3 regions of the Paeniclostridium hominis genome follow, and region 1 is predicted to be linked to each of the others. Evidence: riboswitches for the same ligand, from Rfam matches in the RefSeq annotation. Region 1 holds a riboswitch; each other region holds the start of a gene.
The links. A riboswitch is a leader RNA that binds a small molecule or an ion and turns the genes downstream of it on or off. The one in region 1 is predicted to bind lysine.

Region 1 (5,728 bases):
TATCTATAATAACTTATATATTTGCTACTACTAAAAAAGAAGTGAATAAGATTGAAGGAATTATACTAGGTTTAATTTATATAGGATATATGGTATTTATAATAATAAGAAGATAAATATATAGTAAAAAGCTATAATTAATATAAAATGTATAGTTTTTTACTATTGTACATAAAAAGAGGGTATATGTTAAAATTTCATTGTAAATCATTATAGTTATTGGGGGAAAGACAATGATATCATTACCAGAAAAATTCGAAGAATTTAGTGAAGCTAGAAGAAATGGATTTATAAGAGCAAAAGAGTTAAAAGAAAGTGGTAAAAAGTTAGTAGGTGTATTTTGTGCATTTACGCCAGTTGAAATACCTATGGCTGCTAAAGCTGTAACTGTGGGTGTATGCGGAGTAAGTGAAGAGCCAATACCAGAAGCTGAAAAGGTTTTACCGAGAAATCTTTGTCCACTTATTAAATCTAGTTTTGGACATGCTATAACAGATACTTGCCCATACTTTTATTTTTCAGATTTACTAATAGGAGAAACAACATGTGATGGAAAGAAAAAAATGTATGAAGAATTAGCAAAAATAAAAGATTTACATTTAATGCAACTTCCAAATAGTAGAAATGGCAAATATGCATATGAACTTTGGAAAAATGAAATTAAAGTTTTAAAAGAAGATTTAGAAAACAGATTCTCAGTAAAAATAACTGATGAAGATTTAAAAGAAGCTATAAAAGATAAAAATGAAGAAAGAAAATTATTAAAAGAGTTTTATGAATTAGGTAAGTTAGTTCCACCACCAATGAATGGATATGATATGCACCAAGTATTATATAACTCTGGATTTAAATTTGATAGAGATGAACTAAAAAATAGTATAAAAGATATGATAGTATCAATAAAAGACAAATATGAAAAAGGAGAAAGACCAGTAAGTGAGGATAAGCCAAGAATCCTAATAACTGGATGTCCAATAGGTGGAGTAAGTGAAAAAATAGTAAAAACTATAGAAGATAGTGGAGCAGTTGTAGTTGCATTTGAAACTTGTGGAGGGATAAGATCTAATGATGAATTAGTAGATGAAAATAATCCTGATCCGATAGATGCTATAGCTAAAAAATACATAAATATAGCATGTTCATGCATAGTTAATAATGATGCAAGAATAGATCTTTTAAATAGGTTAATAGATGAATATAAAATAGATGGAGTAATAGATGTTGTATTACAAGCATGTCATACATTTAATGTAGAGAGCTATAGAATTAAAAAATTTGTAAATGAAGTTAAAAATAAGCCATATATGGCTATAGAAACTGATTATTCAAAATCAGATACAGAGCAACTAAGAACAAGATTTGAAGCATTTATAGAAATGATAGATTAAAATTAGGGGGACTTTATGTACAGTGTAGGTATAGATTCAGGTTCTGTAGCAACTAAAGGAGTTTTGTTTGATGGTAATAATATAATAAAAAAAATTATAATACCAACAGGATGGAGCCCTAAGTGTGCATCACTCGAAGTTTATAATAAACTAACTAAAGATATTGAAAAAAGTGATATAAAAAAAGTTATAGGAACTGGATATGGAAGAGTTAGTATGGATTTTGTAGATAAAAAAGTAACCGAAATAACATGTCATGCTAAGGGAATCCATTTTTTAAACAACAACATAAAAACTATTTTAGATATAGGTGGACAAGATAGTAAGGTAATAAATTTAGATAATGATGGAAATGTATCTAATTTTATAATGAATGATAAATGTGCAGCTGGAACTGGTAGATTTCTACAAGTGACATCTAATTTGTTAGGAACCGATGTTGGCAGTATAGATGATTTAGCAAAAGGAGCTGAGCCTGAAATAATATCAAGTATGTGTACAGTTTTTGCAGAATCAGAGATAATAAGTCTATTAGCAAAAAGTGTATCTAAAGAATCTATAGCAGCAGGTATATTACAATCTATAGCAAATAGGTCAAAATCAATGTTATCTAGAATTGATATATTAGATGAAATTGCATTTACAGGCGGGGTAGCAAAATGTAGTGTGCTTGTAAATATGATTGAAGAGAGTTTAAATAAGAAAATATATATAGCTGAGGATACTCAAATAATAGGAGCATTAGGGGCAGCTATTATAGGATATAAAAAATAAAAGGATGGTTAAAACCATCCTTTTATTATGCAATTGACTCTTCTTTTTCAACCTTTACATCTGATTGGTTTGATAATTTTGTTATACCAATTCCCGTAGCAGCTAAAGTTAATGATATTATAGGACATATCAAGTTAAAAAATGCGTATGGTAAAAATGCAAATGATCCAACTGCAAGAGTAGCACTCATGTAAGCTCCACATGTATTCCAAGGAATAAGTGGAGAAGTTATAGTGGCACTATCCTCTAATGCACGTGATAAATTTTCAGGAGCTAAACCTTGTTTTTTGAAGGCTTCTCTATACATACTTCCAGGCATTACTATAGCTAAATATTGATCAGCAACTGCTAGATTAGTTCCTATACAAGTAAATATAGTTGCAGCAACCAACCCTAAAGTTCCTTTTGCAAACTTTAATATTGCAGTAGCTAAAGCTTCTAACATACCAGTTTTTTCAAGTATACCACCAGTAGCTAAAGCACATAACATAAGTGATACTGTACCTAACATACTATTAAGTCCACCACGAGATAATAATTCATCGACAAAGACCATACCACTATTAGATGTATAACCAACTTGAGCAACCTCTAATACTTCTTTAAAAGAAGCTCCTTGGAAAACTATAGCTACTAATCCACCAAGTAGTGTACCTATTATAAGACCTGGAACAGCAGGTACTTTTAAAATTACCATTATTATAACAGCTGCTGGAATTAATAATAATAATGGTGATAATGTATTATAACTTGCTGATAATGCTTGTTGAATTTGTGTAATTTGACTACTATCTATAGCTTGACCTGCATATTTAAAACCTATAACTGCATATATAATAAGCGCTATTAAATATGCAGGAATTGTTGAATATAACATATGCTTTATATGAGTAAATAAATCAGTTCCTGCCATAGCTGGAGCTAAATTTGTAGTATCTGAAAGAGGAGACATCTTATCCCCAAAGTATGCTCCAGAAATTATAGCACCAGCTATTATTTCTTTAGGAATTCCAAGTGCACTACCTATACCTAAAAGTGCAATACCTATAGTACCTGCAGTAGTCCAAGAAGAACCTGTTGATATAGAAACTATAGAACATATTATAGTTGTAGCAACTAAGAATATTCCTGGTGATAATATATTTAATCCCCAATAAATCATGCTTGGAACAACACCAGATAATATCCATGTACCAATTAACATACCTACAATTAAAAGAATAATTATAGCTTGCATCGTAGAATTTATAGTAGATAATATACCTTCTTCAATTTCTTTCCATGTGAATCCTAGCTTAAAAACAGCTATAAAACCACTAAATATTCCGCCTAAAGCTAATGGTATATGAGCGGAAACACCTAATTTAGTTAATGATATGCATAATAAAAATACTAAAACACCTATGCATAAAAGTGAATCGCCCAATGAAGCTTGTCTTTTCTCTCTTTTTAACATAATAACCTCCAATAATTTATAAGAATATAACTTAAAATGGAGCATAGTACTAAAAAAGGTCTAGAAGACAAAGAGATACTTCTAGACCTGAGATTATTATATAAATATAATAACGTAATCTAAAGATAGCTCTCCACATAAAGTGACAGTGTTATGCATATTATACATAACCCCAACATATAAGCTCAAAGCAAAACTTATATATTTCGGCATTATTACCTTTCCTATTATCTCACAGGTGCTTTTCCTCAATAATAGTAATATTTAATAATGCGACCTCTACCATTAGTTATATTCTGTTTATTTAATAAATTTATTATATCATATAAAATAAAAATGTAAATATTAATTAAAATAAAAATTAAAATTTTAAAAATATAAAAAACAGTCTATCATTTGATATACTATTTTTTAGTTTAAAAAGTTAGGACCGTAAGTTTCTTCTATTTCTCTTCTTAATTCATTAGGATCATTAATACCTTGATTCATTGCTCTAGCAAGTATATTAGCTTTGTCATATGGAGACATCCAAGAGAATATACCACCTAAACAGTTATCTACGACATATTGAGATTTTATATATATAGAAAGAATATCATCATATGACATAGCAAATTCCCCATCTTTTACTAGATATGGAACTTGAGCATCTTTATCAAATCTGAATTCATATCCATTTTTATTAATATAATCTCTTCTAAGTTGATCATAAGATCTTGTAATTGTAGCTCCTAAACGTCCGTAAAAAGGAACTCCAAGCATTATTTTTTGTGAAGGCATTCCAGCATTAGTTAAATTTTGAACCATAGCATCTACACTATAACCAGGTATTGATAAATTAGAGTCATATAGATTTGATTGATGTTTTTGAGCATTAGGGCCTGTTTCACCAGCAGTAAAGTCATAACTCATTAAGTTAAAGTGATTTATTAAAGGTGCAATTTTAGCTATTTCAACACTTCTATTTATATATGCTCTATCACCTGTACCAGCCACACTTAGCCATTTATCAGGACCTATAATATCTCTAATAGCAGTTAAAAGAAGTGTAAAGTTTTCTTTATCTTCAGGTCTAGATTTAATTCCAGCGGCACTATTTGCAGGATATTCCCAATCAATATCAATACCATCTAAGTCATATTGATTAATAAGTGCATTTACTTCTCTTGCAAAGTTATATCTAGAAGTTGGTGTTAATGAAGCATCTGAAAATCCATCTTGCCCCCATCCACCGATAGCAACTATAACATTTAAATCTGGATTATCTTTTCTTAAAGCTAGCAATTGTCGTAAATATTTAGGAGTTGGAATGAATAAAGTACCATCAGGTCTTATTTCAGCAAATGCATAAATAACAAAATCAAGTAAAAAAGCATCAACATTTGAAGGATCACCTAATACATATGTGCCTACTAATCTAACTAAATCTGGACAGTTAGGATTTTCTGCAATATTACTAGATGGAGCTGAAATTTGAGGTCTAGATTTAGATTTACATACTTTTTTCTTATAATTCATAGGTTCATATAAATTAGAATTTTTTGAATTAGGGTTTTTATCTGGTATAAAGCAAAGATACCAGTCTATAAAATCTTCATTTTCAGAACAACTATTAATGCGTTGAGTTAATTCCTTGTATGTTTTTGGAGGTGGAAGTATAACAGGCATACCAGGAAGCCAATTTGCAGGTGTTACAATATTTTGTTCATCAGATGTTTGTAGTGCATCTATAATTCTTATTATTTCAGGAATATTTCTTCCAGTAGTCAATGGATAATATAATATAGTTCTTAATATCTGATTAGGGTCAATTATAAAAACTGACCTAACTGTAACTGAATCACTCATAGGTTCAGAGATCATTCCATATAATTGAGCTATTTCCATTTTTCTATCATCTATTATAGGAAATGGAATTTTGATTCCAGTATTTCTATATATGTTGTCAAGCCAAGACAAATGAGAACTGTTACTATCAACACTAAGTCCTATTAATTCTGTATTTCTTTTTTGAAAATTTGAATAGTATTTTGCAAAACATAAAAATTCTGTAGTACATACAGGTGTAAAATCTCCAGGGTGAGAAAAAAGTACAACCCATTTTCCTTTG
Region 2 (5,728 bases), 230 kb from region 1:
AAGATTATTATCTTTTAAATATTTCTTACCTTCTTTTGAAGTAAGTACATTTACCATACCTGGAACACCAGCAAGAGCAGATGGTTCTAAGAATATGTTTTCGCTATCAGCCATCTTAGTTAATAATCTGTACATATTTTCATCAGTAACAGAGTAGCATCCACTCATTAATTTTTCTAATGTCTTACCAACAAATCCAGAAGCTCTACCAACTGCTAATCCATCAGCAGCAGTTATATTATCTATTCCAAAGTCTTGAACAGATACATTATCATGCTCACCAGTCATACATCCTATCATCATACATGGAGAATGTGTTGGCTCAGCAAAGAAGAAGTGTACATTATCCTTGTATAAAAGTTTAAGTCCGAAAGCAACTCCACCAGGACCTCCACCAACACCACATGGTAAGTATACAAATAATGGATGATCAGAATCTACTTTTACGTTCATATCTTTTAATTGCTTATCTAATCTTTTAGCAGCAACAGAATATCCTAAGAATAAGTTTTTAGAGTTTTCATCATCTACGAAGTAGCTATTAGGATCTGCATCAGCTTGGTTTCTACCTTCTTCAACAGCTTTACTGTAGTCAGATTCATATTCTATAACTTCAACACCTCTGCTTCTTAATAAGTCCTTTTTCCATTGTCTAGCATCTGCAGACATATGAACTGTAACTTTAAAACCTAGTTTAGCACTCATTATACCTATACTTAGACCTAAGTTTCCTGTAGAACCAACTACTACAGAATATTGAGAGAAGAAATCTCTAACTTCATCGCTATCTAATTTAACATAGTTATCTTCTAATGATATTATGTTGTTTGCTAAAGCTAAATCTTCCGCATGCTTTAATACTTCGTATATTCCACCTCTAGCTTTTATAGATCCAGATACTTTAAGGTGACTGTCACACTTTAATAATAAGTTTCCAGCAAGTTCTTCACCACATATTTCTTCTAACTTAGCTTTCATGTTATCTATTTTAGCTATTGGAGACTCTATTATTCCGTTTTCTGATTGAGTTTCAGGGAATACTTGAGCTATATATGGAGCAAATCTATTTAATCTTTCCTGTGCATCTAGTACATCAGATTCAGAAAGAGAAACATTTTCCATACCCTTATCAAAAGAAGTATGAAGTGGATTTATCCATATAGATTCTTTTAAATCTATTATTTCTTGTAATAAAGGATATTCTTCGATCCAAGTTGATATTTCTTTGTTTAAAACTTTTTCATTAGACATAATCATAACCATCCTTATATTCTTATTTTCAACTCTTAAATATAAATATTTATATACATTTAATTTAAAAGTTGAAGTTTATATTAACTTTATTTGTTAATTTTATTAATAAATACTTAATTAAATTTAAAATAATTAAATAACACTTAATTGATACTAACATTTTTTTATTATTTATGTCAATAGAATTTAATTATTTTTATAAAAATTAAATATAATTTAATTAAATTGCTAAGAATAAGTTATATTGATATAATTATGTAATAATAATTTTAAATAAATGAATGAGGTAATTAATGTATGAATGAAGTAGATATATCAAGAAACATTACTGAGTATAGAAAGAAAAAAGAGTTAACTATAAAGGAATTAGCTAACTTAACAGGTGTAACACCTTCTTTACTTAGTCAAATAGAAAAGGGAACATCAAACCCATCTATAAACACACTAAAACAAATTTCAAGTGCTTTAGATATACCACTATTTAAATTTTTCATAAATGATAATACAACTGAAGATTTAGTAGTTAGGAAAGATAGTCGTAAAAAAATAATGTTTGCTGAGGACGATAGTTTTGCATATGAATTATTGACTCCAAATTCTCAAGGAGCTATAGAGTTTATGCTTATGAAGATACCAAAAGGAGAGTCATCTTCAAAGGAACTTTTTAGTCATAAGGGAGAAGAAGTAGCTTATGTTATGAAAGGTTGTGTGAGTTTACATTTAATGAACACAGTTATTGAATTAAACTGTGGAGATAGTGTAAAAATACCGCCACATTCAAATCATAAGTGGGAGAATAATACCAATGAAGATTGTGAAGTTATATTTGCAGTAACGCCTCCGTCATTCTAGAAAAATAAATGATGATATAGCTAATATGGCAGATAGAGTTATAACTATTAAGGATGGTAAAGTTTTATATTAATATAGCTGTGATTTTTAAGGTAAGTTTTTTTCGGCTAAGCTGATTTGCTTACCTTTTTTTTCGTTAAAATTGATTATAGATGAGTTTATTTAACTATGTATTACTTTATTGAATAAAATAAAAAATTTAAATAGCATTTGCAACAATATATATTTTAAAATTGTATTTATATATGAAAGGAAAAAAACATAAATATTTATTGGAGGTAAAATTATGAAAAATAAAATAAGTATACTAGTAGCAGCGTTATTAGTTTCAATAAGTGGAACCTTAGTATTTGCAGACAATAACTCATCAAATAATAAACAAGACTCTAAAAATCATCCTGTACAAATAACACCAGAACAACTAGATGTTATGGGGACAATAACAAATATAAAACATGAAGGAGATAACTTAATAATAAGAGTAGAAGCTGTTAAAGATGAGAACATTAAAGATGGAATTGCTACACTAAACTTAAAACCAGAAGCTAGATATGACATAGCAGACGTTATAATAAATAAAAATACGATAATCAAAAAATCAGACTCAGATAAAGTACTTAAAGCATCAGATATAAAACAAAATCAGAGATTAGAAGTTAAATTTGAAAAAATAGAAGGTAGATCTTATCCAGTATATGCTAATGCATATAGTATTATGATTACTGATATGAAAAATTATTAAAAATATAAAAAATTCTAAATATTTACAATACTGTGAAATTGTGCTATAATAATTTATAATAAATAAAACTTAATATAAATTACCTCATCTAAAAAAAGATTGAGGTAGAGGTCGCATTTGCTAAGAGTAATATTGAAGAGGTCGGAATCCAATGACTCAATATAAAAGGAGTAAGTGCCGAAGTGCTAGTGTCCAAAGCTAGTGCTGGGACTGTATTTAATAAGTACAGTACTGTCATCAAAATTATCCCGAGTTTTGATGGAGAGCTATCTTAAGTAAGATATAGGGAAGATGTAGGTATGTTGTATTTGGCATATTCAGCTCAACATGTACTCATGTTGAGCTTTTTTAATATATGCGTGAAGCAAACTTTTACATCTATATAAACTAAGATAGAAAAAGGGAAAAAGACAATTAATTGTCTTACTTAAAAAAATGGGGGGAGATTAAAAATGAACATTTTAAGAAAAAGAAAGTTTACTATGCCAAATACACTTACTATAATATTTTTACTAATAGTAGTAATGGCAATTCTTACTTGGATAGTGCCAAGTGGAAGTTTTGAAAGAGAAGACATAGAAGGAAGAATGGTTGTTGTAGCTGGAACTTATGAAAAAGTAAAATCAAATCCACAAGGGGTTACAGATGTATTTACAGCACCTATAAATGGATTTATAGATGCAGCTGAAGTAGTTGGATTTGTTTTAATAGTTGGAGGAGCTTTTGGAATAGTTAATAAAACAGGAGCTATAGAAGCCGTTATAGCTCATACTGTAAACAAAATGAAAAAATTCCAATTCCTAATAATACCTATATCAATGATACTATTTGGATTAGGCGGGACAACGTTTGGAATGAGTGAAGAAACACTGCCTTTTTATATGATATTTATTCCACTTATGACTAGCATGGGATATGATTCACTAACAGCAGTGGCAACAGTTTTTATAGGAGCAACAGCTGGATTTGGAGCAGCTACTACTAATCCTTTCTCTGTAGGAATAGCTCAAGCACTTTCAAATATAGCACCAGGTTCTGGAATAGAGTATAGAGTTATTATGTTTGTAATATTCATGTCTATAAGTATAGCATTTGTTATGATGTATGCTAATAAAGTTAAAAAGGATCCGACAAAGTCTTTAGTTCAGAATATATCATTAAATCAAGAAGCAATAGATAGTAGTGATATAAATATAAAGGAGTTTACAAAAAGAGAAGCTATGGTAATAGCAATTTTTACAATAGGTATGGGAATTATGGTGTATGGAGTTTTACAATTAGGTTGGTACATCACTGAGATTGCAATGGTATTTACAGCTATAGGTGTAATATCAGGATTAGCAGCAGGACTTAAACAAGATGAAATAGTTAGTTCGTTTACAAGTGGAGCAAAAGATTTAATGTCAGCAGGATTATGTATAGCATTTGCACGTGGAATAGTTATAATTGCAGAAAATGGATATATAATAGATACAATCTTAAATTCTGCAGCAAATGTATTAAATGGATTACCAAAAGCTATATTTATAAATTTAACTTTCTTAATAGAAGGTTTAATAGCATTTTTAATACCATCAGCATCAGGACTTGCATCACTTACAATACCTGTTCTTGCACCACTTGGAGATTTAGTAGATGTATCTAGACAAATGATAGTTACAGCTTATCAATTTGGCATAGGTATAACTAATTTAATAACACCTACATCTGGAGTTTTAATGGGAGCACTAGCACTAGCTAATATTCCTTGGTCAAAGTGGATTAGATTTATAATGCCTTTAATTTTAGTTCTAGTAATTACTACAATGGTATTTTTAACAACAGGATTATATATAGGGTTTTAATATAGCATTTTTAGCAGAATAAACTTTTAGGAGGTCAATAACAAAGGGTTGCAATAAATCATGAACTTACAAACAAATTTTTTGCTATAAACATAAAATAAATAATATGTAGTAAATATGGGTTTAGTGAGATTCATTTCCACCATTTAAAACCATGAAAATAGTATTGGCTATATAGTCAATACTATTTTTGATTTAATATATCTTAATTATGGAAAAGATATGCCAAAATTCCCAATTAATTATATAACTAAAATTTTCGGAATACACTGCAAATTTTTACAATATACGACAATAACTATTGATATAATATCTGAGGGAAAGAGGGTGATAAAGTGATAGATCAAAATGTTGTAACTCGGGTAGAAAAGAAATATGAAATAAATGCATTTACTGCAATGAACTTAAAAAGCATTTTATGTAAAACATTAATTCAAGATTCGCATAATACCAATGATGGGTATATGGTTAGATCGTTATATTTTGATACATTTTACAATAATGACTATTTTGACAAAGAAAATGGATTAGAATATAGAAGAAAAATAAGACTTAGGACATATGATCCAAGGGCGCAATTTCTAAAATTAGAACTTAAACAAAAAGAAGGTGAATATCAGCATAAACATTCATTAACTATACCAAAAAACATGGCTCAAAGACTTTTAGATGGACACTATGAAGTATTAAAAGAACTAAACAATAGTTTTGCAGATAAATTGTACACTATAATGCAGACTAATTTATATAGGCCAAAATGTATAGTAGAGTATAAAAGATTAGCTTATATAGTTAAAGAAAACAATACAAGGATAACTATAGATAGTGATTTGAAATCTAGTGAGTCAAATATGGATATATTTAATCCTTCACTATCTCTAAATAAGGTAACTAGTAAAACAATACTGGAAGTAAAATACAACAATTTTTTATTAAGTTATGTAAAAGACATAATAGATAATACTAATAAATCTCAAACATCAGCTAGTAAATATTGTATGTCGAGATATATTAGCTACTTATAAGGGGGAAAAAA
Region 3 (5,728 bases), on a different contig from region 1:
TGTCAGCTGTAATAATAGCTGCAGCTACAGATTCTATATCTATTGGAAATGGCATAGCATATATTGATTCCTCTGGAATACAAGCTTTTTCTGCAACAGCAATAGCTTCTTCTTCGGTAATACTATCTACTCCTATATCTTCCAAACATACAGGTAATCCTATTTCTAAGCAGAAATCTAATACTTGATTTATTTCTTCTGTTGGAGCATTTTCTAACACTAATTGTGCTATTGTACCAAATGCAACCTTTTCCCCATGGAAATACTTATGTGTTCCTTCTAACATAGTTAATCCGTCATGAATTGCATGAGCTGCTGCTAATCCTCCACTTTCAAATCCAAGTCCTGATAAAAGTATGTTTGTTTCTATAATATTTTCTAGCGCTTGAGTTACTAAATTACATTCACATGACTGCTTTGCTTTTACTCCATCTTTTAATAAAGTTTCATAGCATAATTTAGCAAGTGCTAATGCTGCATTAGTTCCAATAGCTGTTTCACATTTACCTTCTCTAACACCACAAGGTAATCCTGCATTTACTTTTGTAAATGAGCTTGATGTAGCCCTTGCTTCAAAATATGTTGATAATGCATCTCCCATTCCTGAAACTAAGAAACGAGTAGGAGCTTTTGCTATAACTGTAGTATCAACAAGTACTACACTAGGACTTTGTTTGAAATATGCATAATCATCAAATTCTCCTTCTGGTGTGTATAATACTGCTGAATGACTTGTTGGAGCATCTGTGGCAGCTATAGTTGGAACTATAATTAAATTTTCACCTTGTGCAACACACTTAGCAGTATCTATTGCTTTACCACCACCAAGACCTATTGTACAAGCACATTTATTGTTCTTAGCTATTTCTTGTAATCTAGCTACTTCTTGTCTTGAACATTCTCCTTTGAAGTTACTTTCTACAAAATTTATATTAAATTTTTTTGCAGTTGCATCTAATTTATTTTTAACACGTTGTATATCATCTTTATGAGCAATTAATAAAGCTGAGTCCCCAAATACTTTTACAAAATAACCTAAATTTAATAATTCATCTTGTCCCTGTACATATTTTGTAGGGCATATAAATGCTTTTCTCATCTTAATCTCTCCTTCACATTTTATTAAATGTTATTATTTTTTAAGTTATTTTCATTGTAATATCGTTTTCACAAAATTACATTGGACTCATATGTTAAAAAGTTACGATTTAAAACCGTAATTTTTTGACCTAAATTTGTATAATTGTATTTTTGATACTTTTCGTAATTTTTTTAACGATATAATAGTGTTAAACTAATTATATTTATTTTCTAAATTGTTTTCTATAAGAAAATGGTGTAACTCCCTCATACTTTTTAAATATTTTTATAAAATATCCAGCTTCACTAAAACCAAGTTCCTCACTTATTTCATTAATAGGCATATCGGTTTCTTCTAAAATACTTTTCGCCCATTTAATTTTTAACTTTGATATATAACTTGAGAAATTTTCTCCTATCTCTTTTGAAAATAACCGGCTAAAATAACTAGGACTTACGTGGCATAAGTTTGCCATCTTTTCCATAGATATATTTTCACTTTTATTTTTATAAATATATTCTATTGCTGGCCTTAAAGTTTTGCTTACAGAGATTTTATCAAAATCGTTATCTTGATTTTCTGTAATATAGCTATTTATAATAGCATTAGATATCTCTTTTTGTACATTTTTGATATTTTTTATACTATATCCTTTAAACATTTTAGAATTTATTTCCGATTCATTTTTTATGGATTTTTCATACATTTCCAAAATTAAGTTTTTGTCTAGCGCTTCTTCAACTATGTAATTAGATAAGTAAAATAACATATTAGAAATATTTTTTACTTCACTATAAGATAAAACTGGCAATTCTTCATAATATTCTTTTAATACTTCTGTATTATATTCATCTAATGACTTATGTGATATATTTAATATTTGTTCTAAATCATCGCAAGAGTTAGAATCTGACAATTTTACTTGACCTGCCATAATAGCTCCAATATATTTACCATCTATTATAATAGGAATTGCAACATCAACTATATTGTAATGACATAAATATATATACGGTTTGTTTAATCGTACTGCTTCTAATCCTCCTCTTGAATCACACTTTTGACAATGTTTTGCTAGATTTGAGTTAGCTCTTACCCTTTCACAAAATTTATGACAGCCACTGTGCTTCGTAACTGGATTTCCTTTATAATCTACAATAACAATTGCCATTTTAGTAACTATAGAAAGATAATCTTGAAGATTATTCCACTTTTTAGAATCTATTATTTTATTTAAACTTAAGCTTTCATTTCTCACTTTTTATACTCCTTTAAAAGTAATTTTTCTAACTTAATATATAATAATTTTAACACATATAATTTTTATAAGATAAAAATTATATACTAATTATCTTAATTGTATATAAAATGTATATTAAGTTTCTATTTTTATTTGTATATTTACTATATGTTTTTGAATAATATCTCATTTATGATACAAAATAACGTTGGAGGTGTATTTTATGTTAAATTTAACTACTAAAGAAAGAATGTTATTAGAAGATGAAAAAAGTCATGAAGAATTATGTGTTCAAAAATATAAGGATTATGCTCAAAAAGCTTCTTGTTCTGAGCTAAAAAATTTATTTAATCAACTTGCTCAAAAAGAACAACAACACTTGGATTCTATAAATCAATTGTTAAGTGGTACTGTACCTAACGTAAATCAAGGTCAAAGCCAAGGAAATCAAAATTCAAATAGTCAAACTAATTCAGCTATGCCTAACCTTAATTCACAAGCGTCTCAAGGTATGCCATTTAATCAACATGATAAAATGCTGTGTCAAGACACACTTAGTACAGAAAAATATATATCATCTACATATGATACAGCTATATTTGAATTTAAAGATAAAAATGTAAGACAAGTTTTAAACCATATTCAAAAAGAAGAACAAGAACATGGTGAAAAAATTTATAATTATATGAGTCAACACAATATGTACAACTAGTTTTTTAATAATTATTACTCCTAAAAAATCATGACTATTTGATTTAATATAGTTGATATTAAATATCTGAAAATAATTAACTTTATAACTATAATTTTTAATATTGACTTATTTTAAATTTTATTTATAATTGAATACAACAAGTAGATAACTGAGATAGAGGCGCGAAACTTAAGATTAGTATTATGGAGGTAAGCTCGATGAAGTAATATGAAAGGAAATTTCGCCGAAGTAAATAGTTAATAGCTTTAATACTATTTACTGGGCTTATATAGAATATATATAAGACTGTCACATTTTGTGGAGAGCTATTTTCAATGAAAACATACGATAACCTCGTACTTTTTGTATGATCTTTTTGTATTTATGTCATGGGTATAGTCTCATGACTTTTTTATTGGTAAAAATATTTTTATTATCTTAGTTACTTATTTATAATTGACACCATAAGGAGGATAATTTAAATGAGTGAACAAAATCACGAATTAAAAAGAGGATTAAAGGCAAGACACTTAAACATGATAGCTTTAGGTGGTTCTATAGGAACAGGTATATTTCTTGCAATGGGAGATACGCTTCATCAAGCAGGACCTGGAGGAGCATTATTAGCTTATGGTCTAATAGGAGTAATGGTTTATTTTTTAATAACTAGCTTAGGTGAAATGGCAACTTATATGCCTATATCTGGTTCATTTAGTTCTTATGCAACTAAGTTTATAGATCCAGCACTTGGCTTTGCACTTGGATGGAACTATTGGTACAACTGGGCTATAACAATAGCTGCTGAAATGGTTGCAGGTTCTTTAGTTATGAAATACTGGTTCCCTCATGTTCCAGGATTTTATTGGAGTATATTATTTTTATTTATAATTGTTGGATTAAACTTTTTATCATCAAAAGCTTATGGAGAATCTGAATATTGGTTTGCTGGAATAAAAGTACTTACTGTAATTATATTTTTAGTAATAGGAGTACTAATGATTCTTGGAATAATGGGTTCAGATGAAATAGGCTTTCATAATTATTTTATAGCTGATGGACCATTTCATGGTGGAGCTAAATCTATATTTGCAATATTTTTAGTTGCTGGTTTTTCATTCCAAGGTACAGAACTTATAGGAGTTGCTGCTGGTGAAAGTGAGAATCCTGAAAAAACTATACCAAAGGCTATAAAATCAATATTTTGGAGAATATTAATATTTTATTTAGGAACTATAGTAGTTTTAGGTGCTATAATACCTTTTACACAAGCAGGAGTTTCAGAAAGTCCATTTACTATGGTTTTTGAAAAAGCTGGAATAGCTGGTGCTGCTTCTCTTATGAATGCAGTTATATTAACTTCTGTATTATCTGCTGGTAACTCTGGTATGTATGCATCAAGTAGAATGCTTCACTCTATGGCAAAAGAAGGACTTGCTCCTAAGATGTTTGCAAAAACTAATAAAAGGGGCGTTCCTGTAAATGCTTTAGTTTTAACTACTATAATAGCTTCTGCATGTTTCTTAACAGGTATATTTGCAGAAAGTACTGTTTATGTTTGGCTAGTTGCTGCATCTGGTCTTGCAGGATTTATTGCATGGGTTGGTATAGCAGTTTGTCATTATAGATTTAGAAAAGCGTATATTCATCAAGGTCATGATTTAAAAGAATTAAAATATAAAGCTAAATGGTATCCTTTTGGACCTATCCTAGCACTTTTAATGTGTCTTATAATAATAATTGGTCAAGGTTATTCCTGTATAAAGCCATCAGGTATCGATTGGAAAGGTTTAGTAGCTTCTTATATAGGTATTCCTTTATTCTTCGCTTTATATATATATTATAAGATTAAACATAAAACTAAAGTTATTCCTTTAGATAAAGTAGATTTAACTTATGTTGAATCTAGAGAAAAAGCTTCTGAAATCATAGAAAAAGACATTCAAGAATTAAACTAAATATATAAAAAATAAAAAGATATTTTCATTAAATATATGAAAATATCTTTTTTGTATTTTTAATTTATTTTAAATTTCATATTTTATTTATTACACAATAAATTGTTATCACTCCAACTTATCATTTAATATTATTCCTTTTTTTATTAATATATCTAATTAATGTATTAATATTTTTTACTATGTAATTTAATTTTTTGTAACTATTCAAATCTTATTTATAAAATAAATTATTATTTAAAATCCAAATAAGTTGTATTTTCTGGTACACCTGATACATGTTCGTCTTTATTTAATTTATTTATTAAATTCATATCTTCATCTGAAATTTCAAAATCAAATATATCTAGATTTGATTTAATTCTTTCTATATTTGACGACTTTGGTATTGGAATTATTCCATTTTGCAAATGCCATCTTAAAGTTATTTGAGGTATACTTTTATTATATTTATCAGATAATTTTATCATAATTGGATCTGAAAATATCCTCCCTCTCATTATTGGTCCCCAAGCAACAACCTGTATATTATTATCCTTACAATAAGAAATTATATTCTTTTGTGTACAATATGGATGTACTTCAATTTGGTTAACCATAGGCATTATATTTGCAGTCTTCTTTAGTTCTTCTATATGTCCCTCTTTGAAATTACAAACACCAATTGCTTTCACCTTTCCCATTTTATATAAATCCTCAAAAGCTCTCCAAGTTTCACTATTTAACTTGTTTGGCCAATGTACTAAATATAAATCCAG

Region 2: another riboswitch for lysine. It lies ahead of H8891_RS04325 (YfcC family protein); the one in region 1 lies ahead of nhaC (Na+/H+ antiporter NhaC).
Region 3: another riboswitch for lysine. It lies ahead of H8891_RS09825 (amino acid permease); the one in region 1 lies ahead of nhaC (Na+/H+ antiporter NhaC).

What each region holds. Positions count from the first base shown of each region.
Region 1 covers NZ_JACRWD010000001.1:673,840-679,567, forward strand. The annotation lists gene H8891_RS03205 (calcium/sodium antiporter) at 1-116, shown strand, start outside; gene H8891_RS03210 (double-cubane-cluster-containing anaerobic reductase) at 234-1,388, shown strand; gene H8891_RS03215 (acyl-CoA dehydratase activase) at 1,404-2,162, shown strand; gene nhaC (Na+/H+ antiporter NhaC) at 2,188-3,618, opposite strand; lysine riboswitch at 3,737-3,908, opposite strand; gene H8891_RS03225 (peroxiredoxin) at 4,030-5,728, opposite strand, start outside.
Region 2 covers NZ_JACRWD010000001.1:905,262-910,989, forward strand. The annotation lists gene H8891_RS04310 (D-serine ammonia-lyase) at 1-1,251, opposite strand, end outside; gene H8891_RS04315 (helix-turn-helix domain-containing protein) at 1,552-2,106, shown strand; gene H8891_RS04320 (hypothetical protein) at 2,393-2,848, shown strand; lysine riboswitch at 2,946-3,125, shown strand; gene H8891_RS04325 (YfcC family protein) at 3,301-4,692, shown strand; gene H8891_RS04330 (VTC domain-containing protein) at 5,028-5,717, shown strand.
Region 3 covers NZ_JACRWD010000003.1:9,032-14,759, forward strand. The annotation lists gene H8891_RS09810 (glycerol dehydrogenase) at 1-1,099, opposite strand, end outside; gene H8891_RS09815 (PocR ligand-binding domain-containing protein) at 1,305-2,339, opposite strand; gene H8891_RS09820 (spore coat protein) at 2,545-3,033, shown strand; lysine riboswitch at 3,183-3,352, shown strand; gene H8891_RS09825 (amino acid permease) at 3,498-4,970, shown strand; gene H8891_RS09830 (aldo/keto reductase) at 5,204-5,728, opposite strand, start outside.